DNA from 2 places in the Sporanaerobacter acetigenes DSM 13106 genome. Region 1 is predicted to be linked to the other one. Evidence: riboswitches for the same ligand, from Rfam matches in the RefSeq annotation. Region 1 holds a riboswitch; the other holds the start of a gene.
What was found. A riboswitch is a leader RNA that binds a small molecule or an ion and turns the genes downstream of it on or off. The one in region 1 is predicted to bind S-adenosylmethionine.
Positions count from the first base shown of each region.

Region 2: linked by a shared signal. The riboswitch ahead of metK (methionine adenosyltransferase) and the one ahead of BUA21_RS14915 (methionine ABC transporter ATP-binding protein) in region 1 are both predicted to bind S-adenosylmethionine.

Region 1 is NZ_FQXR01000005.1:232,702-249,214, reverse strand. It holds gene BUA21_RS06750 (GDSL-type esterase/lipase family protein) at 1-499, opposite strand, end outside; gene BUA21_RS06745 (D-alanine--D-alanine ligase family protein) at 700-1,707, opposite strand; gene BUA21_RS14695 (hypothetical protein) at 1,923-2,084, opposite strand; gene BUA21_RS06735 (ATP-binding protein) at 2,046-2,786, shown strand; gene BUA21_RS06730 (GerAB/ArcD/ProY family transporter) at 2,787-3,902, opposite strand; gene BUA21_RS06725 (Ger(x)C family spore germination protein) at 3,904-5,163, opposite strand; partial or broken gene BUA21_RS06720 (spore germination protein) at 5,168-6,609, opposite strand; gene pyrE (orotate phosphoribosyltransferase) at 6,688-7,248, opposite strand; gene BUA21_RS06705 (dihydroorotate dehydrogenase) at 7,248-8,156, opposite strand; gene BUA21_RS06700 (dihydroorotate dehydrogenase electron transfer subunit) at 8,149-8,883, opposite strand; gene pyrF (orotidine-5'-phosphate decarboxylase) at 8,864-9,733, opposite strand; gene BUA21_RS06690 (dihydroorotase) at 9,720-10,922, opposite strand; gene BUA21_RS06685 (aspartate carbamoyltransferase regulatory subunit) at 10,924-11,355, opposite strand; gene pyrB (aspartate carbamoyltransferase) at 11,356-12,276, opposite strand; gene BUA21_RS06675 (spore coat protein) at 12,492-12,758, opposite strand; gene BUA21_RS06670 (hypothetical protein) at 12,778-12,984, opposite strand; gene BUA21_RS06665 (YkuS family protein) at 13,124-13,390, shown strand; SAM riboswitch class I at 13,460-13,561, shown strand; gene BUA21_RS14915 (methionine ABC transporter ATP-binding protein) at 13,680-14,684, shown strand; gene BUA21_RS14910 (methionine ABC transporter permease) at 14,685-15,326, shown strand; gene BUA21_RS06650 (MetQ/NlpA family ABC transporter substrate-binding protein) at 15,339-16,142, shown strand; gene BUA21_RS06645 (CDIF630_02480 family spore surface protein) at 16,199-16,378, shown strand; gene BUA21_RS06640 (YitT family protein) at 16,432-16,513, opposite strand, start outside.
Region 2 is NZ_FQXR01000002.1:302,177-318,689, forward strand. It holds gene BUA21_RS01385 (TIGR03826 family flagellar region protein) at 49-468, opposite strand; gene BUA21_RS01390 (ComF family protein) at 481-1,143, opposite strand; gene recD2 (SF1B family DNA helicase RecD2) at 1,152-3,365, opposite strand; gene BUA21_RS01400 (hypothetical protein) at 3,417-3,995, opposite strand; gene BUA21_RS01405 (YvrJ family protein) at 4,057-4,200, opposite strand; gene BUA21_RS01410 (DUF2922 domain-containing protein) at 4,265-4,483, opposite strand; gene BUA21_RS01415 (DUF1659 domain-containing protein) at 4,521-4,742, opposite strand; gene metK (methionine adenosyltransferase) at 4,945-6,132, opposite strand; SAM riboswitch class I at 6,222-6,328, opposite strand; gene BUA21_RS01425 (COG2426 family protein) at 6,518-6,970, opposite strand; tRNA gene BUA21_RS01430 (tRNA-Pro) at 7,177-7,253, shown strand; gene BUA21_RS01435 (tRNA lysidine(34) synthetase) at 7,421-8,131, shown strand; gene BUA21_RS01440 (phosphodiester glycosidase family protein) at 8,151-11,009, shown strand; gene BUA21_RS01445 (transglycosylase SLT domain-containing protein) at 11,052-11,888, opposite strand; gene BUA21_RS01450 (rod-binding protein) at 11,914-12,243, opposite strand; gene flgG (flagellar basal-body rod protein FlgG) at 12,257-13,051, opposite strand; gene BUA21_RS01460 (flagellar hook-basal body protein) at 13,064-14,071, opposite strand; gene mreB (rod shape-determining protein) at 14,130-15,158, opposite strand; gene spoIIID (sporulation transcriptional regulator SpoIIID) at 15,323-15,577, opposite strand; gene BUA21_RS01475 (M23 family metallopeptidase) at 15,677-16,414, opposite strand; gene spoIID (stage II sporulation protein D) at 16,503-16,513, opposite strand, start outside.

The sequences.
Region 1 (16,513 bases):
TATTTATTTCTTTTTCCCCTTGAACTACTGTAAATCCCAATTTTGCAATAACATTTCTTTCTTCAAGTATTTCATAGAAAGATAAACTATCTGTAATTGAGTCCCCTACAAAGAGATCGTCTTTAAAAATTTCGCTATAACTTTTGTTTTTATCATCTATTTCTATAGGAACAACTTTATCCTCATTGTTAAGCTCTATATCACTATTATCTTTTACTTGTTCTATTTTTTCTTTATTACTTGATTTTTCTTCTTTTATATTATCTTCTTTCATACTATTTTCTTTAGAATACTCAGGTATATTTTCTAGAAATTCTGGTACAGAACAAGCTATATTGTTTTTTTCTATAATAGTAGCTTCCTTCTTATCTTTATTTTGTATTGCTTTTATTGATTGACTTAAAATAAATACAACTCCAGCAATTACAATTAGGGATAATGTAAATCTCTTCTTATTTGGTATGATTTTTTTTCTTCTCTTTCTTCTCCTTTTTGTCATAATATCCCTCCATTATGCACATAAAAAAACTAACATATATATTATAATATATATTTATATATAAAAAGTTACAATATAGTATCAAATAAAATCAATTATAACTAATCTTGTCTATATATGGTATTTATATTTCCACATAAAATATGCACAAAATAGAACAAATCCTTGTGGGTTTCACAAGGATTTGTTCTATTAAATAACTATACACTTTCATCTTCCAATTCATAATGAGATAAATATCTTTTCATGGCACTTTCAACAATTTTCAATATCAGCCCATCATATCCTATTTCACATGCTTCTGCCATCTTACAAATATCACTATGTCCCCTCTTTAATCCTGGCAATGAATTTACTTCAAGAACATAAGGAACCCCATCTTTTAGTCTAAAGTCAACTCTGGCATAATCTCTCATACCCAAAGAATTATAAGCTTTAATAGCCGTTTTCTCTATAAGTTCTTTCGTGTTTTGATCTAATCTTGCTGGCACATGATAGATAGTCTTATCTGCATAATGAGACTTCACCTCAAAACTGTAAAACTTACTTAAATGAGCAGGTATTTTTGAAAAATCTATCTCTAGAATAGGAAGAACAGAAGTATCTTCCCCATTCCCTACAACTCCTACTGTAAATTCTCTTCCTTCTATATACTCCGTAAGCATTATTGGAGGGTTATAAACTCTTAACTCTTTTTGAACTTTAGACTTTAAAGAACTCACATCAAACACTAAACTTCCTTCATCTATACCTCTACTTGAACCCTCATCTTTGGGTTTCACTAAAACAGGAAATTTAAGATTCATATTTTTAAGTTCTTTTATATTATATACATAAGTAAAATCAGGTGTGGAAATATCGGATTGTTTAAATATTTTACATGAATAGATTTTGTTGTAGGCCAATCCATGACCTAAAGGTGATGAACTCGTATAAGGAATTCCTGCATATTCTAATATGGCAGGAAGTTGTGAAATTCTTGATTCTCCTTGAATACCATTACATAAATTAAATACTAAATCAACTTTCTCCCTTCGCAGTTTGCCAACTATATTGTCATCTAGTACTAAATCAATACAATCATATTTTTTAGAAAGTACTTGTTTTAATTCCGCTACAGTTTTTTTCTTTTGTTTGTCTTCTAACAATCCTTCTTCTGTAGGTAAATATTTTGCCCTTGGCTTATCAGTGACAATAGCTACTTTCATTTATACCATCCCCTTTTCCTTTAACTTTAAATATATTTTAAATTTAAAGTAGCTTTCTTCCTGATTGTAAGCTTATATCTATTATATAACTATTGTATTTATTTATCAAAAACAATATGTAATTTATGGATTAAACTGTATATTTGTGAAATGATGAAAAAAAGTAGATAGCAATTGCTATCTACTATAACTAAAATCTCTCTCATTTCCTCTCCTTAAACCTTTTCCATATTCGCCTTGCAACTCCCTGAATAAAATCCATTTTCATTGTGCCATTTTCCCATACTATCAAAATGAACTAACCACTTTTCTGCTTCTTCTTTGAAAATGCTTTTGGCATAGAATATGATGGATTTGATAGAATTATTGATACACATATAAAAAATATAAGACGAAAAATTGAAGATAACCCAAAAAACCCAAAATACATTACAGACATTGCCCATGAACTTCGTACTCCTTTGACTACACTGCGAACTCATGTAGAAGCATTTATAGACGAAGTTTGGGAACCAGATAAAGGACATCTTTTAATACTGCATGAGGAAATAAACCATCTTGAACAACTTATTCAAAATTTAAGAGAAGTATCAAAATTAGAAGAAACTGAACTCATTCTAAATAAATCTTACTTCAACATTTCTAATGAAATACAAAAAATAGTACAATCTTTCATACCACTATTTAAAAAAGATAATTATGAAATTAATTTTAAAATTGAACCTGATATAAGTGTGCTTATGGACAAAGACAAATATAGACAAATAATGTACAATTTAATCTCAAATGCTCACAATTTTTTAAATAAAAATGGTAAAATTTCTGTAGATTTAAGCAAACAAGCAAATAATATAATTATCCATATAGAAGATAACGGTATTGGGATAAGTAAAAACGACCTTCCCCACATCTTTGAAAGATATTTTAGAAGTAAAACTTCTATAAATAAACAAACTAAAGGATCTGGATTAGGCTTATCTATTGTAAAATCTCTAGTTGAAACTCATAATGGTACTATTAATGTAAAAAGCACTTTAGGTAAGGGAACAATATTTACAATTGTATTTCGACTAGAATAATCATTTCATGTTTACTTCTTTTAACTTTTTTCTTCTAATAAAATAAACCAGAAGTGCAATAGAAGGTGTAATGACAACTGAAATCAGTGTAATTATTAAGAGAATTTTTTGAAATGGGTCTTTTGTTCCCACTACAGAACTTCTATTCTTATATATTATAGAAATAATAGCTATTACTATTGTCATAGGGATTATATATTTTTTATTGTCTTTTTTGTTTAATATTTGTGCTAAAGACACTGTTGAGAAATATAAATATCCACTTATTTTCCCAACATTTGCAGTAATCCATGAAACTACATAAATTGATTCTACTCTCTGTATAAAGTTAAATACATTTATCAATCTTGCAAATGTAAAAAATGGAAAGTTAGAATGCTTTGTTTGTTCTATTCCTAAAGCAGCTTGACTTATGATAAGTACAAAATTAGACATAAATACACTATAAAATAAGCTCTTCATAAAAATATTATTTAGTTCTTCCCTTTTTTCTAAATTTGGAACAATCATAGCAAGAATAAGTATGTCTGCAAATTTCATCGCAATTTCTATAGCACCTTTATTTAATTCTCTAAAACTTGAATCTTTTAGTATGGGCAAAAATACTTTAAAATCCAAATTTTTTATACCCAATATAGGAAAAATAAATATAACTGCTAGTATAAAAGGTACAAATATTTCTGCTCCTCTAGCTATTGGTTCTAGCCCCTTATAAGAAACATAAGAGCAAGTTATCAGCATAATTGATATGGTGACAATCGTAGGCATACTTGAAAACATAGTTGAACTAAGTATTTCTGTAAGTACAGAAACATTTGCAATAGAAAAACTTAATAATACTAATGTATAAATTAGTCCTATAATTTTCCCCAAATATTTCCCAAATATTATTTCCATATATTCAATCAATGTATAGTCATTAAATCTATTAGATAAAAAAAGTATAGGAAAACAAAACAATATGGTATAGGGAATTGATAGAAATACTACTATCCAAGTATCTTGATTTCCTGGTGGAATATTAGCTGCTGGCAAAAATGAAAAAGCAATTACTAATCTGTATATTATTATCAATAATATAACTTGATATGATGAAATTTTCTCTGATTTATTCATACTATTCTCCTTTTACCTTATTGGAAGGTGTATTCACAAGGCCAGTTCTTATTATTTCTGTATTTACATCTACTTTAAACTCTGCTTCTGAAAACATATCATTCCAATTATCTTTTATCTTTTCCCATTCTTTTGGGTATTTGATATGAAATAATGTCCCATATCCAAATATATCTACCTTATATTCTTTTTGTGCCTTTAAAATTGCCTTTTCAATTTGTCTCTTTATTTCTTTTGAACAAGCTTCTTCTATTGCATCCGCAACTTTCTCTTGAGATGTATCTATATTACCTAATTCTTCACCAATCGTTCCTCTAATCTTAACATTTGTTTTCAATACTATTTTCCCATCTTGTATTTCCACTTCGTTCTTCGTCTTACTTTTTATTATTTCAACCACAGTATATTCTTTTATTTGTGAATCTTTATTATCAATTGTACCTCCTGCTTTAGGCGTAGGAACTGAAATCGAGTCTATGTCCAGTGAAACGGTTGAAAATTCTATCGTTGCATTATCTACTTTGTCTCTAACAAAGTTATATCCTCTAGTCTCTTCTCCATTTAAATATCCAACAAGTTTTTCTCTATTAAACATTGCTGATCCTTCCACTGAAATTTCATATTTATCTTTATTTTTCAATTCCATATCTTTTTCATGTTTTTTTTCCTTTTTTTCAACTATTCCGAGGACTGGCTGTATCCCAGCATCATAATAATTTCTAAAGTACTCTGATATATTAACAGCTATTGCTTTAGAAGTGTTTTCGCTATTTTTCATCATGTCTCCAATATATATTCCCTGTAAATCTTCTGCCCCTGAAGAAATTCCCATTACCTCATAAGCCTTGCTTCCTTTGCTTACCAACAAGTATGCAGTTTCTCTACACTCATGATCTCTTTGTAAAAAATCCATATAATCTGTCAATCCTTTTTTGGCAAACTCCTCGCCAAAAACATATACTTGATCGTGAGACAAATATATTCTTCGATCAAATTTTAAGCTTGCATTTCTAGCAGCTTCAAATATAGTCTTACCCCTAGCCTGAATATATTTTGCATTTTCAGGACCACTCGGGCTTGAAGACTTTGAAGAAGGATTTAGCTTAATCACTTCAAAAGTAGCTACTATTTCATCGTTTTCTATATCAAGTCCAGTTGCTGTAACTATTCCAAGGGTATCTAGTTCATTGGCACCCCAACATCCTGAAAAAATTGGTATCCAAAATATACTTAAGATAAGTAATGCTAAGTTTTTTTTCATGCTCTCACTTCTTTCTAGTATTTCTATGTCTTACCATGTTTGTTTTTTCTATAGCCTTAGGTCTAAATATAAAAGACCATAATGGAAAACGAATAACAAAATCTTTAAGTCCCGTCTTGTCTATTGGAGAGATGGGATAGCCATAAGATACACCAAAAGAATTCAAAGATAAACCCTGTACAATCAATGCAACTAATCCGCAAGTAACCCCATACAATCCTGCGAATGCTCCTAAAAAAAGTATTATCAATCTATATAAAATAAGTAACTCTGTCAAAGGTGGTACTGTAAATTCTGCAATAGCCGTAACAGCTATAACTATAACCATAGGAGCACTCACAATTCCTGCTTGAACTGCTGCCTGCCCCAATACTAAAGCCCCTACTATACTTACCGCTGAACCAACTGCTCTTGGAAGTCTAACTCCCGATTCCTTTATTAGTTCTAACATTATTATCATAAGAAAAGCTTCAATAGCTGCAGGGAAAGGTACGCCTTCCCTAGCTTCTGCCATACTCACTAAAAGAACAGTTGGAATCATTTCTTGATGAAAAGTTTGCAAGGCTACATAAAAACCAGGTAATACTATAGCTAAAAAAAGCGAAAACATTCTTATAGTTCTTAAAAATGATGCAAAATGAGGCCTGATATAGTAGTCTTCACTAGTTTGGATATTTTCTAAAAACAACTTGGGTACAGTCAGAACATGGGGGCTTCCATCACAAAATATAGCCACTCGTCCTTCCAATATTTTTCCTGCAGCCACATCAGGTTTTTGGGTATTTCCTATAGTAGGCAACATAGAAGCTTTATTATCTTCTATATATTGTTCAATATATCCTGATTCTAATATCGCATCTGTATCTATACTATTAATTCTTTTCCTAACTTCATTTAGAACATCTTCATTTACAATTCCATTGATATATGCAATAGAAATTGTGGTATTCGTCTGTTTTCCTACTGTGTAGTCTTCAAATACTAAATTATTTGACTTGATTTTTTTCTAAGCAAATTTCTATTGGAACTTATATCCTCAACAAACCCTTCTTTAGGCCCTCTAACAACTGCTTCCGCTTGGGGTTCTTCTATAGATCTTTTCTCCCAATTCTTTAAATTTGCTAAATAAGCAATGGTCTTACCATTGAAAAATATAGCCACATTCCCATCAGTAATTTTACTTATTACTTCATCTATTTCTCCTGATTCGCTTAAACTAGAAATAGATATTATCTTTTTTATATCCTTGTTCTCTTTGTTATGTATAAGTGGTTTTACAATATCTCTATCTAATAAATTTCTATCAATAAAACCTTCAATATAAAATATAAGTATCTTTGTATTGTCTCCTGCCTCAAATTCATAATGAATTAAATCACTGCTGTTTTGAAAACTATCTAATACAAACTTTTTATTTTCTTCAATTTTTTTCGAAACCAATTCCATCATCCTCTTGATAATAAATCATATTTATCTTTAGTATGATTAATTATCAAAAAAATATAAGTACTCAATATTGAGTACTTATTTTTTCATATTTCTACTGCCTGGTTTTTCATAAGGTATATTAGCTTTACACAGAGGACAGTTTTCTTCATCATAAGTTTCTATTTCTAATTTCACACCACTATATAGGGGAAGTCCTATATCCCCTGTACTTCTATCCACTAAACATGCTATTCCTACTACTTCTCCTCCTAAACTATTTATAACTTCTACAGTTTCAAAAGAAGACTTACCTGTCGTTACTACATCTTCTGCTATAAGAATTTTTTGTCCCTTCTCTATTTGGAAACCTCTTCTTAAAGTCATCTTTCCATCTACTCTTTCTGTAAATATAGAAGGTTTCCCAGTTTGTCTACCTAATTCATATCCTACAACTATCCCACCCATAGCAGGCCCTACAACTATATCAAAATCTATTTCTTTTACCTTTTCTGCTATTGGTTTTATGGCTTCTTCTGCCTTGTCCGGATACTGCAAAAGTTTTGCACATTGAACATATCTATTGCTATGTTTCCCAGATGAGAGCAAAAAATGCCCCTCAAGAAGTGCTCCTGTTTCTTTTAAAATATCTATAAGCATTAGCTTCTCCTCCTTATAATACCTCTTATTTCTTCAAGAGATTTTATTCCTTCATCTTTCATAAACTTCTCTATTCCACTGATAATGTCTAAACATATATCAGGTTTAACAAAATTTCCACTACCTATTTGTACTCCATATGCTCCAGCCATTATAAATTCTATTGCATCTTTGTAATCCATAATACCACCTATTCCTATAACAGGAATATCAACAGCACTACATACTTCATAGACCATCCTTAAAGCAATGGGTTTTATACATGGTCCCGATAGCCCTGCTATAGTATTTTCAAATACAGGTTTTTTCTCATAAATATCTATAGCCATACCACTAAATGTGTTTACAAGAGAAAGCCCATCTGCACCAGCTTCGCAACATCTATAAGCCATATCAACTATATTTTCTGCATTTGGTGAAAGTTTTACAACAAGAGGTTTTTTAGATACTTTCTTTACTTCACTCACTACTTTAAAAGCTACATCTGATTTTATGCCAAAGGCCATTCCACCTTGTTTTACATTTGGACAGGATATATTAAGTTCAAACATTGGTATATTTGTTTTATTTAGTTTTTCTACTGCCATTATGTATTCTTCTATAGTACTTCCACCTACATTAGCTATAATCACAGTATCATGTTTTTCCATGTGAGGTAATTCTTCTTCTATAAATGCATCAACTCCTGGATTTTCTAAACCTATACTATTTAATAGTCCTCCTATAGTTTCATGTATCCTTATTCCACTATTTCCATGTCTTTCATATAAAGTAAGACCTTTTGTACATATACCTCCTAATTTTGATAATGAATAAAATTTTTCATATTCTCTCCCAAATCCAAAGGTTCCTGAAGCTGCAATAACAGGGTTCTTGAACTCCACTCCACAAATTTCAACACTAGTCATTGAAAACAATCTCCTCTCCTTTGAATACTGGACCATCCTTACACACCTTTTTCATTCCTGATGTAGTCAAAATGCTACAACCTAAACAGGCTCCTATACCACAAGCCATTTGTCTTTCCATTGATATATACACAGGTACATTTGCCTTTATACACATGTCTAAAACAATTCTCATCATAGGCAATGGTCCACAGGTATATACGGAAGAATATTTCTCAGGCTTAAAGATTTCAGTGATAAATCCACTATGTCCTTCAAGTCCACTATCAGTAGATATATATAAATTCTCTACATTCTTTTCTATTTTGTCCATATAAAATGATTTTTCACGAAATCCTCCATAAAAATCCGCTTTAGTAGAAAGTTCGTGACATAAATACACCATAGGTGCTATCCCTATACCTCCTACTATAATTCCTACATTTCCTTCAATATCTAGTGGAAAGCCTGTACCCAAAGGCCCTAAAAGTTCTATAGAATCTCCACTTTTAAGCTTTGAAAAAAGTTCTGTACCCTTTCCTTTCACTTCATATAAAAAAGTTATTGTTCCATCTTCAATATTAGATATACTTATGGGTCTTGATAAAAATGGCTCTCTATCCCAAGCTCTCAACATGTAAAATTGTCCTGGTTCACCTTTAAAATTCTCTCCTACTTTCATCTCATATATATTTTCATAGACTTGAGTATTTGAAGAAACAACTCCACTACAGTACTTTGGATCCACTTGAAATGTCCTCCTTCATATTCAATGCAGCTTTTCTAATGTATTCATCAAACTTTTCTATTCCATCTTCATATTTCTTATAAGCTGTGATTATTCCTCTAGAAGAATTCACCACTCCACCATTTCCATTCTTTAAATAATGAGCCACATCAGAACCCTTTCCTCCTTGAGCACCATATCCTGGTATCAAGAAAAACATATTGTCAAGTCTATTTCTTATCTCTTCTGCTTCTTCTAAATGAGTTCCACCTACTACTGCTCCTATAGAACTATATCCACATCTACCCATATATTTTAAAGCAATTTCTTTAAGTTTATCTCCAACATGATTGTATAGTTTTTCATTGCCATTTACATTTAAATATTGAATATCTTTAGCACCACCATTAGAAGTTCTTAAAAGTATAAACAGTCCTTTGTCTTTCTTTTCTACATAGTCAAGATAAGGTATGATACTATCAAAACCCATATAAGGATTTAGCGTAATGATATCGCTCTCAAAATCTCCCTCAAAATGAGCTTTTGCATACATCTGTGCTGTAGAGGAAATATCTCCTCTTTTTATATCTGCTATAACTATAGAACCATTGTTTCTTATATACTCAAGAGTTTTCTTATAGGCACTCATTCCCTTTAATCCATAAGCTTCATAAAATGCAATCTGCACTTTATAGCATGGAACAATGTCAATAGTTGCATCTATTACTCTTTTGTTAAATTCAAATAGTATATCTTCTACTGAAGCATTTCTATCCATCATATTGTCAGGTACATAATCTAAACAAGTATCTAATCCTACGCATACATTCCCTTTGTTTTTTACTTCCCCATACAATCTATCTATTATCAAAACTTATCCCTCCATTATATTTTATTTTACCATTTTTAACAGTAGCTAATATTTCTCCATAGTATTTTCTTTTATGGAAAGGAGTATTTTTGCCTTTAGATACAAATGTATTTTTATCTACTTCTATTTCTTTTTCTAAATCTACCAAAACTAAATCTCCATCATATCCTTTTTCAATTTTCCCTTTATTTACTCCTACAATTTCTCCTGGATTTTTACTCATGAGTTCAGACAATTTTTTTATAGAAATATGGCCATTTTTAGCTAATGTAGTATAGCATACAGAAAAAGCAGTCTCTAAACCCGATATTCCACAAGCTCCTTTTAATTTATCTTCATGACTATGAGGTGCATGGTCTGTAGATATAACATCAACAAATCCTTCTTTTATACCACTAATTAAAGAATTTATATCTTCTATTAACCTTATAGGAGGATTGACCTTATAATCATTGTCATAAAGTGCTATATGATGTGGAGTCACCTCACAAGTAATAGGTAGTCCCTCTTTTTTTGCAGAAATTATTCCCATCATAGCTTCTTTCGTACTCACATGAGCAAAATGAAGCCTTGATTTTGTCTTTCTCACAAGTTCTATATCTCTAAAAGTCATATTGTTTTCAGATTGTCTACTATCTATATTCACTACACTTTCGTCTTCTTCATGAGCAATTAGAATTAAGCCTTTTCCCCTTGCTTTTATCAGTGCATCATACATAATATCTTCTTCTTGCACTCCTTTTCCATCATCAGATAAAAACTTTACACATTTTTCTAATTTGTCTATGTGGTCTAATGACACTCCATCAAAATTTTTTGTTATAGAAACAGTTTGATGAACATCTATCAAATCCAATTCTTTAGATTTATCTAGTACATAATTTACCACATCCATATTACTACAAATAGGATTCGTGTTTGCCATAAGATTGACAAATGTATATCCACCTTTTAGTGCTGCAAGACTTCCAGTATATATGTCTTCTTTATATGTATATCCTGGGTCTCTAAAGTGAACATGCATATCTATGAAGGATGGCAATACTGCCAATCCTTCACAGTTTATAGTATTGCAATCATAATTTAAGTTCGACCCAAAGTCTTCTATTTTTCCATTTAAAATATAAATATCTCCATAAAAATCTTTGTCCCAATCAATTAGTCTGCAACCTTTCATCAGAAGTTCCATTTTAGCCCTCCCAACCATCATAATTGTGGTCACAGTATTCACATTTATATATACCTTTTTCTTCATCTACTAGCACAAATTTATGAACTATATTTCTCTCTATAGAAGTCACACATCTAGGATTTTTGCACTCAATAACATTCTCTATCCTTTTAGGTAAAGATAAATTTATTTTTTCCTTTATTTTTTCATCTTCTATTATAGCTATAGTTATATTTGGATCTATAAATCCCAACATAGTTAAATCTAAATCCATTACATTTTCTATTTTAATTAAATCTTTTTTCCCATATTTTTTGCTAGGTACATTCATGATAAGGGCCACTCTATAGTCAGCCTTATCAAGACCTAAATAATTAAATATTTTAAATCCATATCCTACCTTTATATGATCTATAACTATGCCATTAGCTATACTGTCGATATTTAACATTTATTCCACCCCCAACAATTTTAGTATCAGAGCCATTCTCACATACATGCCAAATTTAACTTGTCTAAAATAACAAGCCCTAGGATCATTATCTACTTCATAGCTAATTTCATTTACTCTCGGCAATGGATGTAGTACAGTCAAATCTTCTTTTGCCAATTTCATTTTTTCATAATCTAAAATATAGCTATCTTTTAGTCTTATATAATCAGCTTCGTTAAAAAACCTTTCTTTTTGTACTCTTGTCATATATAGTATGTCTAAATCACCTATAATATCTTCCAATTTTTCAACTTCTATATATTTTATATTCTTATCGTCTAATACATTTTTTATATAAGGTGGAATTCTAAGCTCCTGAGGAGAAATGAGAATAAATGAATTGTTTTCATATCTTGAAAGTGCTTTTATAAGAGAATGAACTGTTCTTCCAAATTTTAAATCACCACATAGTCCTATGGTTAAATTTGAAAAATTTCCTTTAATATTTTGAATAGTTAAAAGATCTGTCAAAGTTTGAGTTGGATGTTGATGTCCTCCATCTCCTGCATTTATGATAGGAATAGGAGAATACATAGAAGCTAATTTGGGAGCTCCTTCTTTGGGGTGTCTCATAGCTATTATATCTGTATAAGAACCAACAGTTCTTATTGTATCTGCAATGCTTTCACCTTTCATCACTGAACTTGAACCTGGCTCTGAGAAACCAACTACATTGCCTCCAAGTCTTAACATTGCAGATTCAAAACTAAATCTCGTTCTAGTACTTGGTTCATAAAAAAGAGTTGCTAACAATTTTCCATCACAAGAATGCAAATACATATCCGGATTTTCAATTATACTATTAGCTAATGCAAATATTTCATCTAATTCTTCTTTTGTAAAATCTTCTGGTTCAATTAAATGTCTGCCTTTTAACATATTGTTCCCTCCTCTTTCTTTAACCTTATTTTAAAAGGAAAGGGCACAAAAAAACCTTCCACTTAAAGGAAGGCATGACTATTCTGCGCTTTCCTTTCTGACCTCACAGGATCAGTTTAAAGGTACTACTATTTTTTATAAATCTATCATAAATTTATGTATTTGTCAATATTTTTTTAAACGGGCACCCAATATTGAGTGTCCGTTTAAACCATCTATCTCATTGTTGGTGTTGTACCACCTGTAAGTCCATTTTTAACTTGTTGAATTGTTTTTTGATCAGCTGTTGGTGCAGGAGTATAATATCCTTTTTGTTCTGCTATTTGAAATAATTGATATTGGAATTGTTCCGCTTCATTTCGGAGTTGCTGCAATGTGCCTCTTAATTGTTGATTGGCACATTCAGTTATAGCCTTTGTATAGCTATCTATACTAGCTTTGGTACCAGCTAAAACATCACTTACCATATCTTTTTCTTGCATAACATTCCCTCCTCCTAAATTATAATGAATTTGTTAAATTTGTAGCAGTGGTTTCAGCAGCCTGACTTGACTGTTTAAATAACTGTTTAATTTGTTGATCTTGGCATTGATTAGAATAAAAATCAAGTTTTGTAGCCATAGTTTGGTGACAACCAATTATTTCTCTTAAAGATTGCAGTTCTGATTGATTTATATTTCCTAAGTTCACAGTATTTTTAAGTGTCATATCAAAGCTCCTTTCTTATAATTTTTATTTTTCAACTCTTTTATATTTTGTCTTTTTGAATTGACATTTATTCATGGAAAAAAGGAAATAAATAATAGATTGAAAAGTGGAAATAATAAAAATGAATGGAGGTGATGAAATGAATGAAAAAAAGGTTGTAGTTGAAAATACACTGACTCCTTATATAGATTTTTTGAAAGACAGCGGATATGATGTTTACACATTATATAAAAACGAGAATATAAACAATATAAAATCTCCAGATTATAAAGCCATAATTGTATCTGGATTAGATGTTTTAAGCACTACTGATGCCTCTTATGACAATCCTCCAGTTCCTATTTTAGAAGCTAAAGGCAGGACTCCAGAAGAAATATATAATTTGTTAGAATCTAGATATAAATAAAAAAGCATTGACAAAACATTTTTCATGTAATACAATGGAACATAAAGTTTGTAAGAATTTAATAGGAAACTCTTATCTAGAGTGGTGGAGGGACTGGCCCGATGAAACCCAGCAGCCTGTACAACTGTACAAGGTGCTAATTCCTGCGGTATTTATACCGAGAGATGAGAGAGGATTTATATAGCCTCTTTCTTCTTGAAGAGGTTTTTTTATTTGAAAGGCCTCTTGAAAGAGGTTTTTTGTATATGGTGTGATTTAATAAGTTAATTATTTAAAGGGGTGAACTATGTTGATACGTGTAAAAAATTTATCAAAAGTATACAAAAACAACAATGACGAAGTATATGCACTAAAAAATATCAATCTCGAAATCAATAGTGGGGAAATCTTCGGCATAATTGGATTGAGTGGAGCAGGCAAGTCTACTCTCATAAGATGTCTAAATAGACTTGAAGAACCCACTGAAGGAAAAATCTCTATTGATGATATTGAAATAACCAATCTAAATAAAAAAGATTTAAGAAACATTAGAAGTGAAATAGGAATGATATTTCAACATTTCAATCTCTTATCATCTAAAAATGTTTATGAGAATATTGCCTTTCCTCTGGAACTTGAAGGTAAAAACAAAAAAGAAATAAACGAAAGAGTAGAAACTCTTTTAAAATATGTAGATCTTGAAGACAAAAAACTTTCTTATCCTTCTCATTTGAGTGGAGGTCAAAAACAGAGGGTTGCTATTGCAAGAGCACTGGCAAACAACCCAAAATTGCTATTAAGTGATGAAGGTACATCTGCACTAGATCCAAAGACTACTAAATCCATCCTTCAACTATTAAATAAAATTCGCAAAGAATTTGGCTTAACCATTGTACTTATAACTCATCAAATGGAAGTCATAAAAGATATATGTGATAGAGTTGCAATCATTGAAGACGGAGAAATCATTGAATTAGATACTGTAGGTAAAGTATTTGCAAATCCAAAGACAAAAACTGCCTCTGAATTCGTATCTAATTTAAAAACAAATATAGAAGAAGAAATAAAATACGAAAAAAAGCCAGGAAGTAAACTTGTAAAACTTAGTTTCCTAGGGGAAATTTCAAAGAAACCCATAGTCTCCAATATGATAAAAAATTTCGATATAGATGTAAATATTCTTTCAGGAAATATAAATGAGCTCATGACCACCAGTATAGGAAATCTAACAATTGAAATATTGGGAAAAGATGAAGAAATAAATAGAGCTATTCAATGGTTAACTAAAGAAAATATTCGATTGGAGGTGATTTAATTGTCAGAATTGATAGTTCCAGCATTATTAGAAACACTTTATATGGTCTTTTTCTCTACAATGTTTTCATTGCTTATAGGTCTTCCATTGGGGATATTGTTAGTCATAACTGAAAAAGGTGGCATATGGGAAAAGTCAATGCTCAATCAAACACTAAATGGAATAATCAATGTTTTAAGATCTTTTCCTTTTATCATTTTGATGATACTTTTATTTCCACTATCCAGATTGATTGTTGGAAGTACCATTGGAACTAAAGCAACTATTGTACCATTATCTATTGCAGCAGCACCTTTTGTGGCTAGAATAATTGAAAGTGCTCTAAAAGAAGTAGATAGTGGAGTTGTTGAAGCTAGTCTTTCAATGGGTGCTACTGTTCCACAAATAGTTTTTAAAGTACTTATACCTGAATCTATGCCTTCTTTAGTTATGGGAATCACTTTGACTATCATCAATTTGATTGGTTATTCTGCCATGGCAGGAGCTATTGGAGGCGGTGGACTGGGAGATTTGGCTATAAGATATGGATTATATAGATTTCAAACTGATATCATGATAGTTTCTGTAACTATAATCATTGTTTTAGTACAAGGAATACAGCTGATTGGAAATAAAATAACTGTTTCTATAAATAGAAAATAAGGGGGAATTCTTGTGAAAAAAAATATTTTATTGTCACTATTACTTTTGATTTTATGTACTTCTATTTTTACAGCTTGTGAAAAAAAAGGGTCCAGTGAAAATACCATTAAGATAGGTGTATCACCTGTACCTCATGGGGAAATTATAAGCTATATCAAAGATGACTTGAAAAAAGAGGGAATAAATTTAGAAATAATTGAATTCACTGATTATGTAAAGCCGAATCTATCTCTTGCAGAAGGTGAAATTGATGCCAACTTCTTTCAACATGAACCATATATGAATGAATTTGCTAGCGAACAAAATATTGATATTGTATCCCTTGGAAAAATCCATGTGGAACCATTGGGACTGTATTCATCTAAATATAGTTCCATAGAGAAACTAAAAGATAATAGTACCATAGCCATACCAAATGATCCTACAAATGGCGGAAGGGCACTTATTCTTCTTGAAAAGCATGGACTTATAAAATTGAAAGATGGATCTGGACTTTCAGCTACTGAAAAAGATATAGTAGAGAATCCCAAAAACTTATCTTTTCAGCCTCTAGAAGCAGCTGGCCTTCCAAGAATACTAAAAGATGTCGATGGAGCAGTTATAAATGGAAATTTTGCAATAGAAGCTGGACTTATTCCTACAAAAGATGCCTTGATTTTAGAAGATAAAGACTCTCCTTATGCAAATATTATAGCTGTGAGAAGTGGAGAAGAAAATAAAGAAAAGTTTCAGAAACTATTAAAAGTTCTTCAAAGCAAACAAGTTAAAAAATTTATTGAAAAAAAGTATGATGGTGGAGTTATTCCTGCATTTTAAAAAATTAAGTATTATTTTTTCATTGCTTGCAAATACTATGTATGAGGAGGGATAGTGTGAAAAAAAGCATAAGAATAAACAATTTTAAAGAAAGAAATATGTCTATCCCTATAGAAAATCAAAAAACTGCTGCATATTATGACATAAAGGGACTAAAACCTCAATCTAAAGTGCCAATTCCAACCTTAGAAGGAGTTCTAAGGGCTAAAGAGTGGGTAGATGAGAATGAAAAATAGGGGTGAGAAATTTCCACTCCTATTTTTCATTGAAATTTACATCTATATCTTTTTTAATCTCCAATATTTTTAAAGCCATCACCTAGTACTTCATATACATTGCTTACAGTTATAAAAGCATTTTTATCTACATCA
Region 2 (16,513 bases), on a different contig from region 1:
CCTTTCTTGTATATATTATCGGAAAAAATGAGGTGTTACTTTAGACCTTTATTTTTTTTCGTCATCTCTATATCTTTCGGTAACTCTTATTTTTTGTCTTACTCTGGTGCTTTGCAATGTATCCTTTTGTTTACCGCTTATGGCCTGTTTGAATTCTCTTTGCATCTCCAAAGTGCATTTATCACAAAATCTCCCAGTTTTTATAGGCTTTCCGCATTTCTCACAGCTTAAAAGCAAATTGTTTTCATCTCTTACTTCTAGTCTTCCTTCTTTTAAAAATTCTATGATCTTTTTTGAATCTACTTCTGTTTCATCTGAAATTTCCTTTATGTTGGCACTTGGATTCTCTTCAATATATTCCTTGACCTTTTGAAAATCCATTTCATCATCTCTTCTACATTTAGGACAGATATTAAATCCATCATAAGAATAGACTCTCCCACAACGCCTACAATTTCTTATATCCATATTTTTCACCCCTCATATTTTAAGTCCAGAAGTTATAGTTAATGCATGGATTTTACCTGCTTTGACTTTTTTTAATGTCCTACCACATTCATTTAAAGTTCCTCCTGTAGTAATAATATCGTCAATCAAAAGAATTTCTTTGTCTTTAAATTCTAATGGTTCTTTGACTTCAAAAGCTCCCTCTAAACTTTTCATTCTCTGATACTTGTCCATTTTGTTTTGAATTCTTGTCCATTTAGTTCTTATGAGATTTCCTGTTGAAAAGGGGATATTTAGAGTTTCCCCTATATATTTTGCCAAGAGCTCTGATTGATCATATCCTCTTTGAGCTTTTTTTCTCCTATGAATAGGTACATAAGTTATGATATCTATATTTTCTAGAGGAATTGTAGCATTTATAGTGTTTATGAGTATTTCTCCAAGAGGCTTATAATAATACCCCTTTCCATTGTATTTATATTGATAGATTTTTTGTCGTATAAATTCATTGTAAAATAGAGAAAATATAGCTTCTTCAATATAAGGAGAATTTATATTTAGCCTTCTATTCATATATTCTAATTTAAATTTGCACTCAGGACATAGAAAACTTTTCTCTTCTACTTTTATACCACAAAAATAACATATATCATCATCCTGAAATAAAATATCATTAAATCCCTCAATTAATCTCATGATATCACCTAAAATACAGAAAATATTTGTCTTATCTTTACATCAAGACCTGAATACCTCTTTGTAATTCTATTGTTTTTAATCATCATATAAAGATATTTTTCATCTCCTACCAAAACCACCAGCTCTCTTGCTCTAGTAATAGCTGTATATAATAAATTCCTAGTCATTAGCATTGGAGGTCCCCAGTATATGGGCATGATGACTACTGGGAACTCACTTCCCTGACTTTTATGAACTGTAGTGGCATAGGCAAGTTTCAACTCATCTAATTGACTATAATCATATTCTACTTCTTTTTCATCGTCAAACAATACTTTAAGTATTCTATCTTCTTCATCTACACTAGTTATAAAGCCAAAGTCTCCATTGTATACGCCTTCTCCTTCTTCTTTAACTCTGCCATCCTCAATTATTTTCCATTCAGCGGTATAATTGTTTTTTATCTGCATGACTTTGTCCCCTACTCGAAATATTTCATTTCCTACCTTTTTTTCCGTCTTTCCATGTCCCTTTGGATTCAATATTTCCTGAAGAAATTTATTCAATGAATTGATTCCCACATCTCCCTTTTTCATAGGAGTAAGAACCTGTATATCTTTTAAGGGATCGTATCCATTGAAATTTGGTAGTCTCCTATTGCATAAACTAATTACAGTTTCTACAATTTCATTTGGATTGTATTTAGGTAAAAAATAAAAGTCTTTATCCTTTACATTTAAATATGGAGCTTCTCCTTTATTTATTCTATGGGCATTGACAATGATCATGCTTTCTTCTGCTTGTCTAAATATTTGGTCTAATTTTACAACTTTCACTACTCCACTTTCTATAATATCCCTCAATACATTTCCTGCACCTACTGATGGAAGCTGATCTATATCTCCTACAAATATAATTCTAGTCCCTGGCAATATAGCCTTTAGGAGATTGTTCATAAGAAGTATATCAACCATAGAAGTTTCATCTATAATGACTACATCTGCTTCCAATGGACTTTCTTCGTTTTTACCAAAAGCCAGATCCCCTTCTAAAAAAGAATATTCAAGAAGTCTATGTATAGTCTTTGCCTCTCTATTTGTAGCTTGACTCATTCTCTTTGCTGCTCTTCCTGTAGGAGCTCCCAAGACTATTTCTAGTTGTTCTCTTTCAAATACTTGAATAATGGCATTTATGGTGGTAGTCTTTCCTGTTCCAGGCCCTCCTGTAATGACAAGCATCCCATTTTCTACAGATTCTTTTATAGCTTCTATTTGTTTTTGTGCAAATAATATACCTTCTTCCTCTTCTATAGCCTTTATTTCCTTTTCTACTTCCATATTAAGAGAGTCTAGTTCTACTCTTGAAAGCTCTACTATTTTTCTACTCACATTGGATTCTGCTTTGTAATAGGGCATGTAATATACTACTACTTCATCATTTATATTTTCAATTTGTATATCTCCTCTAATGGCTAAATCCCTAAGGCTATCTTCTAAAAGTTCCAAATCCAATTGTAATATCTTGGAAATTTCCACGAGCAATTCATCTTTAGGAACAAAGCTATGACCACTTCCTGCATACTCTATGAGCTTAAATTTTATCCCTGCTTCTATCCTATATGGTGAATTTAAATCTATTCCCATATTTTGAGCTATTTTGTCTGCAGTTTTAAATCCAATTCCAAATACTTCTTCTGAAAGCCTATAGGGGTTTTCTTGTATTATCCTTATAGTATCCTTGCCATATTTCTTATATATCCTCACTCCATAAGAAGGACTTATATCATATTGGCCCAAAAAAACCATGATATCCTTAAGTTCTCTCTGTTCTTCAAAAGCTTCCATTATTTTTTCAATTTTCTTGTCTCCTATACCCTCTATTTCTTTTAATCTTTCTGGATTGTACTGTATAATATCTAGAGAATCCACTCCAAATCTTTCTACTATTTTTTCAGCTGTTTTTGGTCCTATGTAAGGAATGAGACCTGAAGAAAGATATTTTACTATTCCATTTAAAGTAGCTGGAACTACTGTAGATACATTGGCTATCTTGAGTTGTTCTCCATAGTTGGGATGGTTCGTCCATTCTCCTTCTACTTTCAAGGTCTCCCCTATATTTAGAAAGGGAACATATCCCACTATAGTTATGACATCATCACTTGTTTCCAATATGGCAACAGTATAACCATTGGATTCATTTGTATATATTATTTCCTCTAATGTTCCCTCTACCGTTATCAAAGCTTATTCCTCCAATTTGTTACTTTGCTTTAGAATATTATATCACAAAGTTTAGTGTAGAGTCTCTCTTATACTAAGTATTTCTTGTCTTAAGAGAGCTATATCTCCTTTAGTGGCTGGTTTGTCAGATTGAGAATAAAAATCATCTGTTTCATATGTTGTCCCATGTTTTTCTTCATAAAATTTTTCTACTATATATCCCTGTTTTATATGCTTTTCAATTGTCTTCATAGTATTTAAACTTTTTATCTTTATATTGAACTTTAAATATACGATTCCTTGACCATCTTCTTCTCCTACTTTTTCTATATATTTTATATTTACATATCCTAATGAACCATCATTTTTAGATATAGGTTTCCTCACCTTTATAGGAATAAAAATATTGTCCTTGTTGAAAGGAATCGGTACTCCATTGTTGCTTCCCAATAGTTCTCCATAATATTTATTTGATCCTTTTAAATCCAATAAAAAATATTTCCCTAGTCTATTTAAAAAAGTTCTAGTAGATTTATATACTTCTATTTCTCCACTACTAGATGTATATAAAATAGTGGAATTTCCCCTCATGTCCAGATAAACTGGAACAAAAGCCATTAATCCTTCACCTATATATTTCTCCATCTCCATAAAAATCCCTCCCTGACTTATTATACTAGAACGTATGTTCTAAGTCAAGAAGGGATTTTTTTTATTCCATATTTCCAATTGCCCTGGATAGTTCATTTATGCTTTTAGTCAATTCATCTAATTTACCTTCTATCCTGACTAGAAGATATATGGATATGACTATGGGAAAACCTAAATTGGCTATCTGGGAAAATACCTCATCCATATTTTCACCTCTTTTCTTTTTTAGATGACAGTAGGGGAGAAACCATTCTCCCCTACTGTAATATCTAGAATACAATATCTTCTACACTAGTTGTCACTATTCTTGCTCCTAGAGCTTCTACTATATCTCCGCCATTTGAATAGAATATATTTTTTGCAACTATTGTATCCATGACCTGTTTTATTTCTTCTTTTGTCGCATCTTCTCTGGGATTGTCTACAGCTATATTGACTTTTTTCTCGGATGCGTTTTTGAAATTCAACTCAAGTTTAGTTTTATCCATATTATCACCTCCTCATTTTTTCTATAAATATTTGACATTATTCTAATATTAGCTCTACTTCTTCTAGTTTCTTTACTTTGAGTAAATTCATAGTTTGAAGTCCTGCCAAAGCAGTTCCTACTCCATAGACATCTTCATTTGTTGCATTTACTTTTACATTTGAATAGGTCTTTGATTTTACTATTTGCTTATCTCCGTCCATTCCTCCATCTAGTTCAAGTTTAAGTCTAGAAGCTTCTTTTACTTCTTTCATTGCCATATTATCACCTCCTCTTATTTCTTTTGAAAACTACTTTCAAGTACCGCCGGTAAGTATATATTAATACAAGAGGAGAAAATAAAAAAAAGCAGAGTGACGTATTGTACTCACTCTGCTTTTCATGAACTTTCATTATTCTACTTATTTTTCCCGGGAAATAATCTATTTCTACATATTTTTGCATGAGAAATTGACTTTCTCCTTACTTTCCAAGTCCTTCATTTTTAAGAATTTCTGCCTTATCTGTCTTTTCCCAAGGAAGATCTAAATCTATTCTTCCAAAATGACCATAGCTAGCAGTTTGTTTGTATATTGGTCTTCTCAAATCTAGCTTGTCTATAATAGCTGCTGGTCTTAAATCAAAATGTTTTCTAACTAATTCTTCTATTTTTTCATCTTCAACTTTGCCAGTTCCAAAAGTATCTACATATATAGACAATGGTCTAGCTACACCTATAGCATAAGCAAGGCCAACTTCACATTTGTCTGCAAGTCCTGCTGCTACAATGTTCTTTGCCACATATCTTGCAGCATAAGCAGCTGAACGGTCTACTTTTGTTGGATCTTTTCCTGAAAATGCTCCACCACCATGACGTCCATATCCACCATAAGTATCAACTATTATTTTTCTTCCTGTAAGTCCCGCATCTCCCATAGGTCCACCAACTACAAATCTTCCTGTTGGGTTTACATAGTATTTAGTATTTTCATCTATCATATTTTCTGGAACTATTTTCTTTATTACATGTTCTATAATATCCTTTTTTATAGTTTCCAGTTCTACATCTGGAGAATGTTGAGTTGAAACTACTATGTTTTCAATTCTAACAGGTGTATTGTCATGATATTCAATAGTCACTTGAGTCTTTCCATCTGGTCTTAAGTAGGAAAGAGTGCCATCTTTTCTCACTTCTGTCAATCTTCTAGCTAATTTGTGAGCTAATGATATTGGCATAGGCATTAGCTCTTCTGTTTCATTGCAAGCATATCCAAACATCATACCTTGGTCTCCAGCACCAATTTTGTCATATTTGTCTTCTCCATTTCCTCTGCTTTCAAGAGCCTCATTGACTCCCATAGCTATATCTGGAGATTGTTCATTGATTGATGTCAGAACTGCACAAGTCTCTGCATCAAAGCCATATTTTGCTCTGGTATATCCTATTTCTTCTACTGTTTGTCTTACTACATGAGGTATATCTACATAACAATCTGTAGTTATTTCTCCTGCTACCAATACCATTCCTGTAGTCACAGAAGTTTCGCAAGCAACTCTTGCATAAGGGTCTTTTTCTAGTATGGCATCTAGTATGGCATCTGATATTTGATCACATACCTTGTCTGGATGTCCTTCAGTCACTGATTCTGACGTAAACAACCACTTTTTCATTAAACTGCCTCCTTGTTTATTTAAAATTTTTATAGTTTATTCTGAAAAACAAAATAGCCTCTTCCAAAAGGAAAAGGCAAGAAAAGTTGACCTCATCTTTCAGAATACTATTCTGTGGGATTTAGCACCTCACAGTCAAAGACCATAGGTTGCCGGGTTTCACAGGGCCCATTCCCTCCACCACTCTTGATAAGGCATCAAGATTTTTATTCATTTAGGCATATTTTAACACAATAAAAATATTGTGTCAACAAAGTGAAAAAATTGACATGGATTATGAAAACAACATAGCTTATATGTTTACTTTGAATATTGATGTAGTATAATATAAATATTTAAGTTATAATTTTGGCAAGGTGAATTGAATTCACCTTGCCACTGTTTTTCAAAGAACTGACACTATATTATAAGTCAAAGTAAATACTATGATACCAGCTGTTATAATACCAGATATAATTGCAGTTAGTGCTTTTTTGAAATTCAATTTAAGTAATGTTGCTGCTATGCATCCTGTCCAAGCTCCAGTAGTTGGTAAAGGTATTGCCACCAATATAAACAGACCCAATACACTATATTTTTTTATCTTATCTCTACTTCTCTTTAGAGTTCTATTTTTCACCCATATTACAGCTTTAGAAAATAATTTTGTATTTTCAAGAAAATTCATAACAGGCTCCAACAATTTCAATAAAAAAGGAACTATGATACTATTTCCCAATATACTTATGATTGTGCTTTCAATAGGGCTTAGTCCCAGAGATACTCCAAGTGGTATGGCGCCTCTTAGTTCAGAAAGTGGCATAGCAGCTAATATAAATACTTTTAATTCCTCACTCATCTCGATCCTCCTATAGCATATTAGTTTATTATATTCTATACACTAGAGAAAAACCCTTTAAACTTTTAAAACTATTTTAAAATAGTAAGAAATAGCGAGAATAGTGTAGATTTAAAGCGATAGTTTGTTATAATTTTATATATTCACTGTTTTTCATATGTGCATTGAAAGTGAAAATCCACTATACTATAAGAGTCGGCGGTCGACGGGGTGTAGCGCAGTTTGGTAGCGCACGTGGTTTGGGACCATGGGGCCGGGGGTTCGAATCCCTCCACCCCGACCACCAAAAGAAGGATTGAATATTCAATCCTTCTTTTTTTATGCCTTACCAACTTAAGGTCACCTTGGCTAATTTTACATTGTCAAGGTATTGTAATGTATTTGTAACCTATTTGATATATTATAATTATATAATTATCTTCAAAGGTACCCTTTAGAAAGGTTGATGTGATGAAAAAAATATTAGGAGCAATGAGAAGAGCTATTGAGGATTTTGATTTAATCCACGATGGCGACAAAATTGGAGTAGGACTTTCTGGCGGAAAAGACAGTATGGTCCTTTTATATGCACTAAAATTATATCAGGGATTTAGTCCGGAAAACTTTGAATTGGAAGCTTTTACAGTGAATCTTGGATATGAAGATTTTGACACAGAAACTATAAGAAAATACTGTGAAAATATTCACGTACCTTTCAATCTCAAAAAGACCAATATAAAAGATATAGTATTTGATGTAAGAAAAGAAAAAAATCCCTGTGCTCTATGTGCCAACATGCGTAGAGGTGCTATTCACAATTCCCTTAAGGAAAAAGATTTCAACAAACTTGCCTTAGCTCATCATGGAGATGATGCATTAGATACTCTTTTTTTGAGTATGCTCTATGAAGGAAGGATAAATACCCTTCAACCTTTAACCTATCTAGATAGAAAAAAGATATATGTCATTCGTCCCTTTTTATATCTATCAGAATACGACATAAAAGGAGCCCTAAACAAATATGAAATCCCAGTAGTTAAAAACCCTTGTCCTGTAGACAAAAAAACCAAGAGAGAATATATCCATAAGCTTTTAAAAGATATATACAAAGAAGTCCCTGGGTCCAGAGATAGACTTCTTAGAGCAATACAAAATGGCGAGGAACTAAATCTTTGGTTTTAATGAAAAGTGAGGTGGAGAAATGAACAATAATTTTAAAAAGTTTTTAGTAAGTTTAATTGCAATATCGTTAATTCTTAGTGGTAATATTCTTTCAATGGCTGAGGCAAAAAAAGCACCAGCTCAAACTTATACAATATATGAGACAACAAATACAGAAGATCTTTCTAGCGGGGTAATTCATGAAAATGTACTTAGGTTTACCAACAAGGGTTGGTGGAATATAAATGTGTTAAGAGTTGATTTGGAAGATGAGTACACAGAAATAAAGGGGTTATTTAGCAACAAGGGAATTTCAAACAGAGAAAAGGTAAGCACTATGGTGAAAGAATCCAATGCCATAGCTGGAGTCAATGGGGATTTCTTTGAATACAAACCATTTCCAAGCCCAATAGGTACCTTGATAAATAATGGGGAAATCATATCATCTCCAATGGCGAAAGAATATGCAAAACCTGCTTTTGTACTTGCAGATAGCAAAAATGCTTCAATTACTTATTTTGACAAAAGACTTGCAGCTGTATCTTCTGCAACAGGAACTGAAGTCATTCTTTCAGCTATAAACAAAGTAAGTCAAGCCTATGAAGAAGTAATGCTCTACAACAAACACTGGGGGCCTAAATCCATAGGAAACAAACTTCACAAAGACCTTATAGAAATAGTAGTAGTAGACAATATTGTAACTGACGTAAGAATTGGGCAGCCACCAGTAGACATCCCTGAAAATGGCTACATACTTGCTGGAAGGGGAAGAGTAGAAGAAAGGCTTTTAAATAATTTTCATCTAGGAGACACTGTGGAGCTTAGACTTTCCACTACTCCAAACTATGACAATATAAAGATGGCAATTGGCGGCGGAAGCATCATACTTAAAAATGGTGTAGCAATGAATACAGATATAGCTGCAAATGGATTGGATCCAAGAACAGGAATAGGAATTTCTAAAGATGGCAAAGAACTTATCATTGCAACTATAGATGGTAGAGATTCATCTTTCAAAGGGGTCACTGGAAAAACCTTTGGTTCCATAATGAAAGAATTGGGAGCAAATGATGCACTGCTATTTGACGGTGGTGGCTCTACTGCTATGGCAGTTAAATATGTAGATGAGGAAAATGTGAAAGTTGTCAACAAACCTTCTGATGGAGGAGAAAGAAAAGTTATAAATGGTGTAGGAGTATTTTCAAATGCACCTAAGGGAAATCTTTCTAGCATAAAAGTCGCAACTGATGACAAGAATATGTTCTTAAATACCACAAGAAGATTTAGTATAAAGGGATATGATGAATACAAAAATCCTATAGAAGTAGATCAAGAAAAAGTCACTTATACTGTAGAAGGTATAAAAGGTGAATTCAATGGAAATACATTAAAGGCCCTATCCACTGGAAAAGGCAAGATAATTGCAAACTATGAAGGTATCACTTCTTCCATTGATATTCAAGTATTAGAAACTGTAAGAGATATAGTTTCAGATATAGATAAATTCACTATAGATATAAATAGTCAAAAGAATTTGGGAGTATTCTACGGAAGGGATAGAGATGGATTTAATGCAATAGTATATCCTGAAGATGTAAAATGGGAAATCACAGGAAATATTGGAAAAGTTGAAAATGGCATATTTTACAGTAGTAGCGAACCAAGTTCTGGTGCCATAACCGCTAGAATTGGGGACGGAATAGAAAATATATTGGTAGCTGTAGGAAGCAAGGGAGTACTTCTTGAATCCTTTGAAGATTTAAATAGAGTATCTTTTTCTTCTTATCCAGCTGAAGTTTCAGGAAGTATTGGATTAGTAAGTGAAAATAAAGAAGGCAATGGCTCTTTGAGTCTTAAATATGACTTCACAGTAGGAGAAAAAACTAGAGCTGCTTATGTCAACTTAAATCCTAATGGTCAAAGTGGAATGCTTCTAGACGGAAATCCTAAAAAGCTAGGTCTTTGGGTATATGGAGACGAAGGAAATGCTTGGCTTAGAGGCAGCATCAAGGACAAAAATGATACTGAATACAATATAGATTTTGCAAAAGTAGTGGATTGGACAGGATGGCAATATGTTACAGCTGATATACCTTCAAATATAGCTTATCCAATCACTTTAAGTAAAATATATCTAGTAGAAACAGATCCTGTGAAAAAAAGCAGTGGAGAAATTTATATGGATGGCCTTGTAGCCGTATATCCTACAGGATATAAAAATATGGTATTACCTGCCTCTAGTACTATGACTGATGTAAAAAATAAAGAAGTAAAAAAAGATAAAAATGGTTTTTCCTTTATAGTCACCTCTGCTCCACAAAATCTGGACGATGTGGTTGAATATAAAGCTAGTGACAAAATCAAAGCTAATGTAAATAAGCACGATTTAGCCATATTCATGGGTGGTAGCACAGCTGATTTCAAGAAAGGGCTAAAGCCTAAAACAATCATGGATGTAAAAAGCGGATATAAACCTTATAGATATGGAAATGTACTTTTCATAAAAGCTGATAGTTCTAAAAATGGACTTAGAGCCACAAATTCAGAACAATGGCTATGGCTTAAAAATGATTTGACAAATTCAAAAGAAAAAAACATAGTTCTCATGTTGCCAACCCCAATATTCGGCAACGGAGGATTTACTGACAAACTTGAAGCAGAACTTCTACACAGTATACTTTCTGAAGCCAAACTAAATGGAAAAGATATTTGGGTAGTTTATGGAGGAAATGGAAATAGTAACGATTTGAAAGATGGAATCAGGTATATTCAAGTAAATTCAAAAGGAGTCTCAAATCCTCAAGATATTTACAATATCAGCATGGCTGAATTTGTAGTAAATAAAGACAATATCACATACCAAATAAAGCCTGTTTTTCAAAGACCTAAAATTCAGTAAAAATTGAATGAAAAAGCTGCTAACTTTAAGTTAGCAGCTTTTTCATTCAAACTTTTTTATCCAGTTTCCAAATACCCAGCCAGTTTTATTGTCTGAGGTCTTTACCTTATAGAAATAAAATCCTCTCTTAAGATTTGGTCCTTCCAATATAGTCATCTCTGTATTTTCTTTTATTTTCCCTATCTCCTTTCCATAGGGAGAAGACAAAAAAACTATATATTTTTTCCCATCAGGAATTACCTTGTCATCTTTACTGTATATGATAATATCTCCTTTGTGAGTTTCCTTTGGCGGATTTATTTTAGTTTTATTTTTCGGTACCCCTCTTGAAGGAATACTTCCTCTATTTACAGGAACTATCTTTTGTCCATATTGTTTTTTCGCAACTGAATAAATTTTGTTTTGATAGGTATTTGAATTTACATTTGGATTGTTCCTCTCCAAAAGTCCATTGTAGGCCCAAAGAGCAAAATACCAATTTTCCAATACATTTGGATCCATATCTCCTATTTGAGGCATCCTATCATTGGCATATCTCCACTTGGCAAGAAGAACATCTGCCCCAGCTTCAATATTATAAATTGGATCATTTTTAAGTTTATTTGCATCATAGCCTCTACTATGAACTTGCATGATGCCTATATTTCCACTTCTACTCGTATAAGGAGCACCTTTGTCATTGAACTGTCTAAAAGAACTCTCTATTTTTGCTATGGACTTTAAAATAACACTAGGTATTCCCCTCTTTTTTGCTACTTCTTCAACCAACTTTTCTGTCTCTTTTTTGGACAACTTTTTGCCCACTTCACAATAAGCCGTACTAAAGGCTCCCACCACTATCATGAGTAGCAGAAGAACAGATATAATCTTCCTTCTCATGAGAAAAAACCCCCTAATTTAAAGATTAATAATTTACATTTTGCCTTTTAAATTGCTCATATAGCATTTTGGCTAATCCTATACCTTCACCTTTCTTTGCTACTTCATTTGAAATTTGCTCATCAAACATATCTTCAAAAATCTTTGTAGCAGTGCTTTTTTCTATAAAACCATCTTCAGGTATAGTCTTTCTCATTTCTTTCATCGTCATGTGGATAAAAATAGTCTCAAAATCCTTGCATACATTCATCAGTTCTTCATCTTTATTTGTCTCTTTTGCACCTTCTATTTTTCTCTCTAAAATAGACTCATCTGGAGTACGCCTTGTGATAAAATCATTCGGAAGAATTTCCATATCATCACCTCAATTATCTCTTCAAATTGTTGATTATCTGTAGCATTTCATCTGAAGTCTGTATAGTCTTAGAATTTATCTCATAGGCTCTTTGAGCTGTAATCATCTTCACCATTTCTTCTACTACTTGAACATTGGAAGCTTCCAAATATCCTGATACAAGTCTTGATTTCATCTCTTCTACTTCCACTGGCATTTCTTCTCCTGAAGCTTGGCTGGCACTATATAAATTCATTCCTTCTCCTAAAAGCCCTTCAGGATTCATGAAATTCACCAATTTAAGTCTTCCTATATCAACTATTTCTCCATCTTCATCTCTTCCTGTTATATATCCAAATTCATCTATACTTATATCTCTCAAACCACTTTCAAAGATTATTTCATCTTCATCCTCACTTAATACTGTATATCCTTCTGAAGTCACCAATTTCCCTTCGTCTCCATCTATACTCAATTTAAAACTCCCATCCCTTGTATATCTAATATCTCCATTGGGAAGTTCTATGGCAAAAAAACCTTCTCCATCTATAGCTACATCATATGGGTTTTGAGTTTCTATAAAGCTACTAGTTCTAAAATCCCTTTTAGTAGCAGTAGGCATGACTCCATGACCTACTTCTAAATTTACAGGTCTACCTTGATCATCAGTCAAATTGCTCCTCTTCATATTGGCATAAAACAAATCCTTAAACTCTGCTCTTTGAGTTTTATAAGCCGTAGTATTTACATTGGAAAGATTGTTTGCAATAGTATCTATATTTAGCTGTTGTGCCCTCATTCCAGTAGCTGCAGTCCACATAGCTCTCATTTTTTCGCCCTCCTATACTCTTCCTATTTCATTTGCTGATTTCTCAAGCATTTCATCCTGAACTCTTATGGCTTTCTGGCAAGATTCAAAATTTCTCAAAAGATTTATCATCTCCACCATTTCTTTTATAGAATCTACATTGGAGTCTTCCAAAAAACCTTGGAGTACTTCTCCACCAAAAGGTGCTTCTTCCCCTTCAATATCTTCTGGCATTTGATATAGATTATTCCCTACTTTTCTTAAATATTCCTTGTTGTCCAAATCCACTACATCAAGCATAGACACATTTAGTTCTTGTCCTCTGCCCATGTCTATAGGCCCATTTTGCCCCAATACTTTATATCCATCAATTGTCGTCAATTCTCCATTTGCATTTACAGTAAAAGCACCATTTCTTGTATAATAGATTTCACCATTATCTCCTTGGACTTTAAAAAATCCACTTCCATTTAAGGCTACATCATATTTCCCACCGGTCTCAACAATTGATCCTTGGCTGAAATCTACTACAACTTTTTTCACATTGACTCCTGCACTCATAGTACCTATGACTCTAGGGCTTGGATTGTATACAAGTCCCTGTATCATTGCCTCTAAATTTCCACCTTGACCTTGTACAGGATTTCCACCTGGACCAACTATATAGTTTTCTGCATCTACCTTGTACTCATTTTTTTCATTTCTATAGAAAGTCCTTAAATATCCTTCATCATCTACAACAAATTGAATATCCTTTACATAACTAATTCCATTGGGCGTTCTCACCATGAAATAGCCTTCCTCCGTATGAGCTGTATGTGTTTCTCCATCTGTTTGATAATATATTTCATTTTCTCCACTTGACCTAATACTTGGTTTGTCATTTATTTTGCTAAGAAGCACTTCTGGAAAAGATTCAGTTATAGTTATATCTTTCTTATATCCCATTGTATTCATATTTGAAAGATTATTTGCTATTGATTCTAATCTTTTTTGATTTGCTATAAGAGAAGTTGCAGATATATACAGTCCTCTATTCAAAATTCATCACATCCTCATTAAATACTCTAGAATGTTATCGTCATATGGAAAAAAACCTTTAGTATCTTCCACCGATAGATTCTTCACCTACTATACTATTATCTAGTACATCTACCCAATCCAAAGCCTTTCCTGTACCTATAGCCACACATTCAATAGGATCATCCGCAATTCTTGTTGGAATTCCTGTTCTCTCAAATATGAGCTTGTCCAAACCATATAGTAATGCTCCTCCCCCAGTCATGACTATGCCTGTATTTCCAATATCCGCTGCCAATTCTGGTGGAGTCCTTTCAAGTACTGCATGAACTGTATCCACTATATTTGTAATAGGCTCCTCAAGAGCTTCTAAAATTTCCTCTGAAGACACAATTATAGTCTTTGGAAGACCTGTAACTAAATTTCTCCCTCTTATCTCCATAGTTATATCTTTATCTCTTTTATACGCTGTCCCTATTTTCATCTTCAACTCTTCGGCACTACGTTCTCCAATCATCACATTGTGTTTTTTTCTTATATATCTAATTATAGCATCATCACATTCATCCCCAGCTACTTTTATTGAACGACTAACAACCATGCCGCCCAATGATATAACTGCTACATCAGTAGTACCCCCACCTATATCCACTACCATATTTCCATTTGGTTGCGTGATATCAATTCCAGCTCCTATAGCTGCTGCAATAGGTTCTTCTATAAGGTATGTCTTTTTAGCGCCCGCTTGAGTGCTAGCTTCTACAACTGCCCTTTTTTCAACTTCAGTTACACCACTAGGTACACAAACTATAATTCTAGGTTTGAAAAAACTCTTGCCTATAGCTTTTTGAATAAAATATTTAAGCATTTTTTCCGTCACTTCATAGTCAGATATTACTCCATCTCTAAGTGGTCTCATTGCAATGATATTTCCTGGTGTACGCCCTAGCATTTTTCTTGCCTCTTCTCCAACAGCTAAAAATTGTTTAGTATTTTGATCTATTGCTACTACTGATGGCTCATTTAGAACTATTCCCTTTCCCTTTGCATAGACAAGAATACTAGCAGTCCCCAAATCTATTCCCATATCAGTTTTTAATGCAGCCATTACTTTTCCTCCTTTTTGGTTTATTATATATCAATTGTAGTTGATTTTTCCATAAAATTTCGCATCATAATATTATTCTATATAAATGCAAAAAACCCTTTATTTTTTTAAAATTATTTGAAAATTTTATCCAAAAATGCTTAAAAGGTCCCATAGGGACCTATTTAATCGTTTACAGCTTTGTATTTCATCTTTGTAGCCTTGCCACCTCTTATATGTCTTTCTGCTTTGTTCTGTTCTAATACTTCTTTCACCATACTTGCAATAAGAGGGTTTATCTTTGGGAGCCTTTCAGTCACATCTTTATGTACTGTACTTTTGCTCACCCCAAATACACCGGCTGCTTGTCTTACGGTGGCTTTTTCACTTATTATATATTTTGCAATCTCTAGTGCTCTTTCTTCTATATAGTCTTTCACATATTTAACCCCCTTTAAACTTATTTTGGGATTTTAACCTTTTTTAAATACTTATGCACATTTTAAAATTTATAGAACTCTTATTGCCTAATTTGAAAATTAGTTTAAATTAGGCAAATAATTTTTAGGATCCATATTTTCCTCATTTAATATAACCTCGAAGTGAAGATGTGGCGCATCTGCCATTTCTATTCCCTTAGGCTTTCCTATGCCGCTTATAGTATCACCCTTTTTTACTTTTTGTCCTACTTGTACCATGTCTTTAGTAGAAAGATTTGCATACTTTGTCTTAAGTCCATTTTCATGATCAAGTACTATGACCACTCCCCACAACTCATCTTCGTATGCTTCACTTACTGTTCCCCCTAAGCTAGCTTTTACAGGGGTTCCCTCTTTTGCCTCTATGTCTACTCCACCATGACTAGTCCATTCTTCCAATGTCTTTGAATAAACCAAATTTTCTCCTGTAAAATCTAGTATCATTTTTCCTTCCACTGGCATACAAAAAGTTTCTTTAGCTTCTGGTTTTGGTTTTTCTTCTTCTAACTTTTCTGGTTCCTCTAAATCTTCATCTAAATTTAAATCTTCTTTATCTTCTTCTTTGTTTTCTCCCATTTTGGCACTCGCCAAAGAAGGCTCCATCAAATCCTTTTCATAATCTCCCATTTCACCATCTTCTACTACGAAAAAGTCTTCATCTTTTATAGGCTTATCATTGCTTTCAATTTTCTTTAAATTATTTCTAGATACCCAAACTGATGTTACAGCTACTACACATACACAGATAAATAAAATAATATAAAATCCATCTTTCTCCCACGAAAACTTGTTTTTCATCTCTTCACCTCCATTAGCTAGTATTACCAAATTTAAATATTTAATACATAAAAAAAGTGAGTAAAAGAACTTTTTTTAGTTCTTTTACTCACTTTTTAT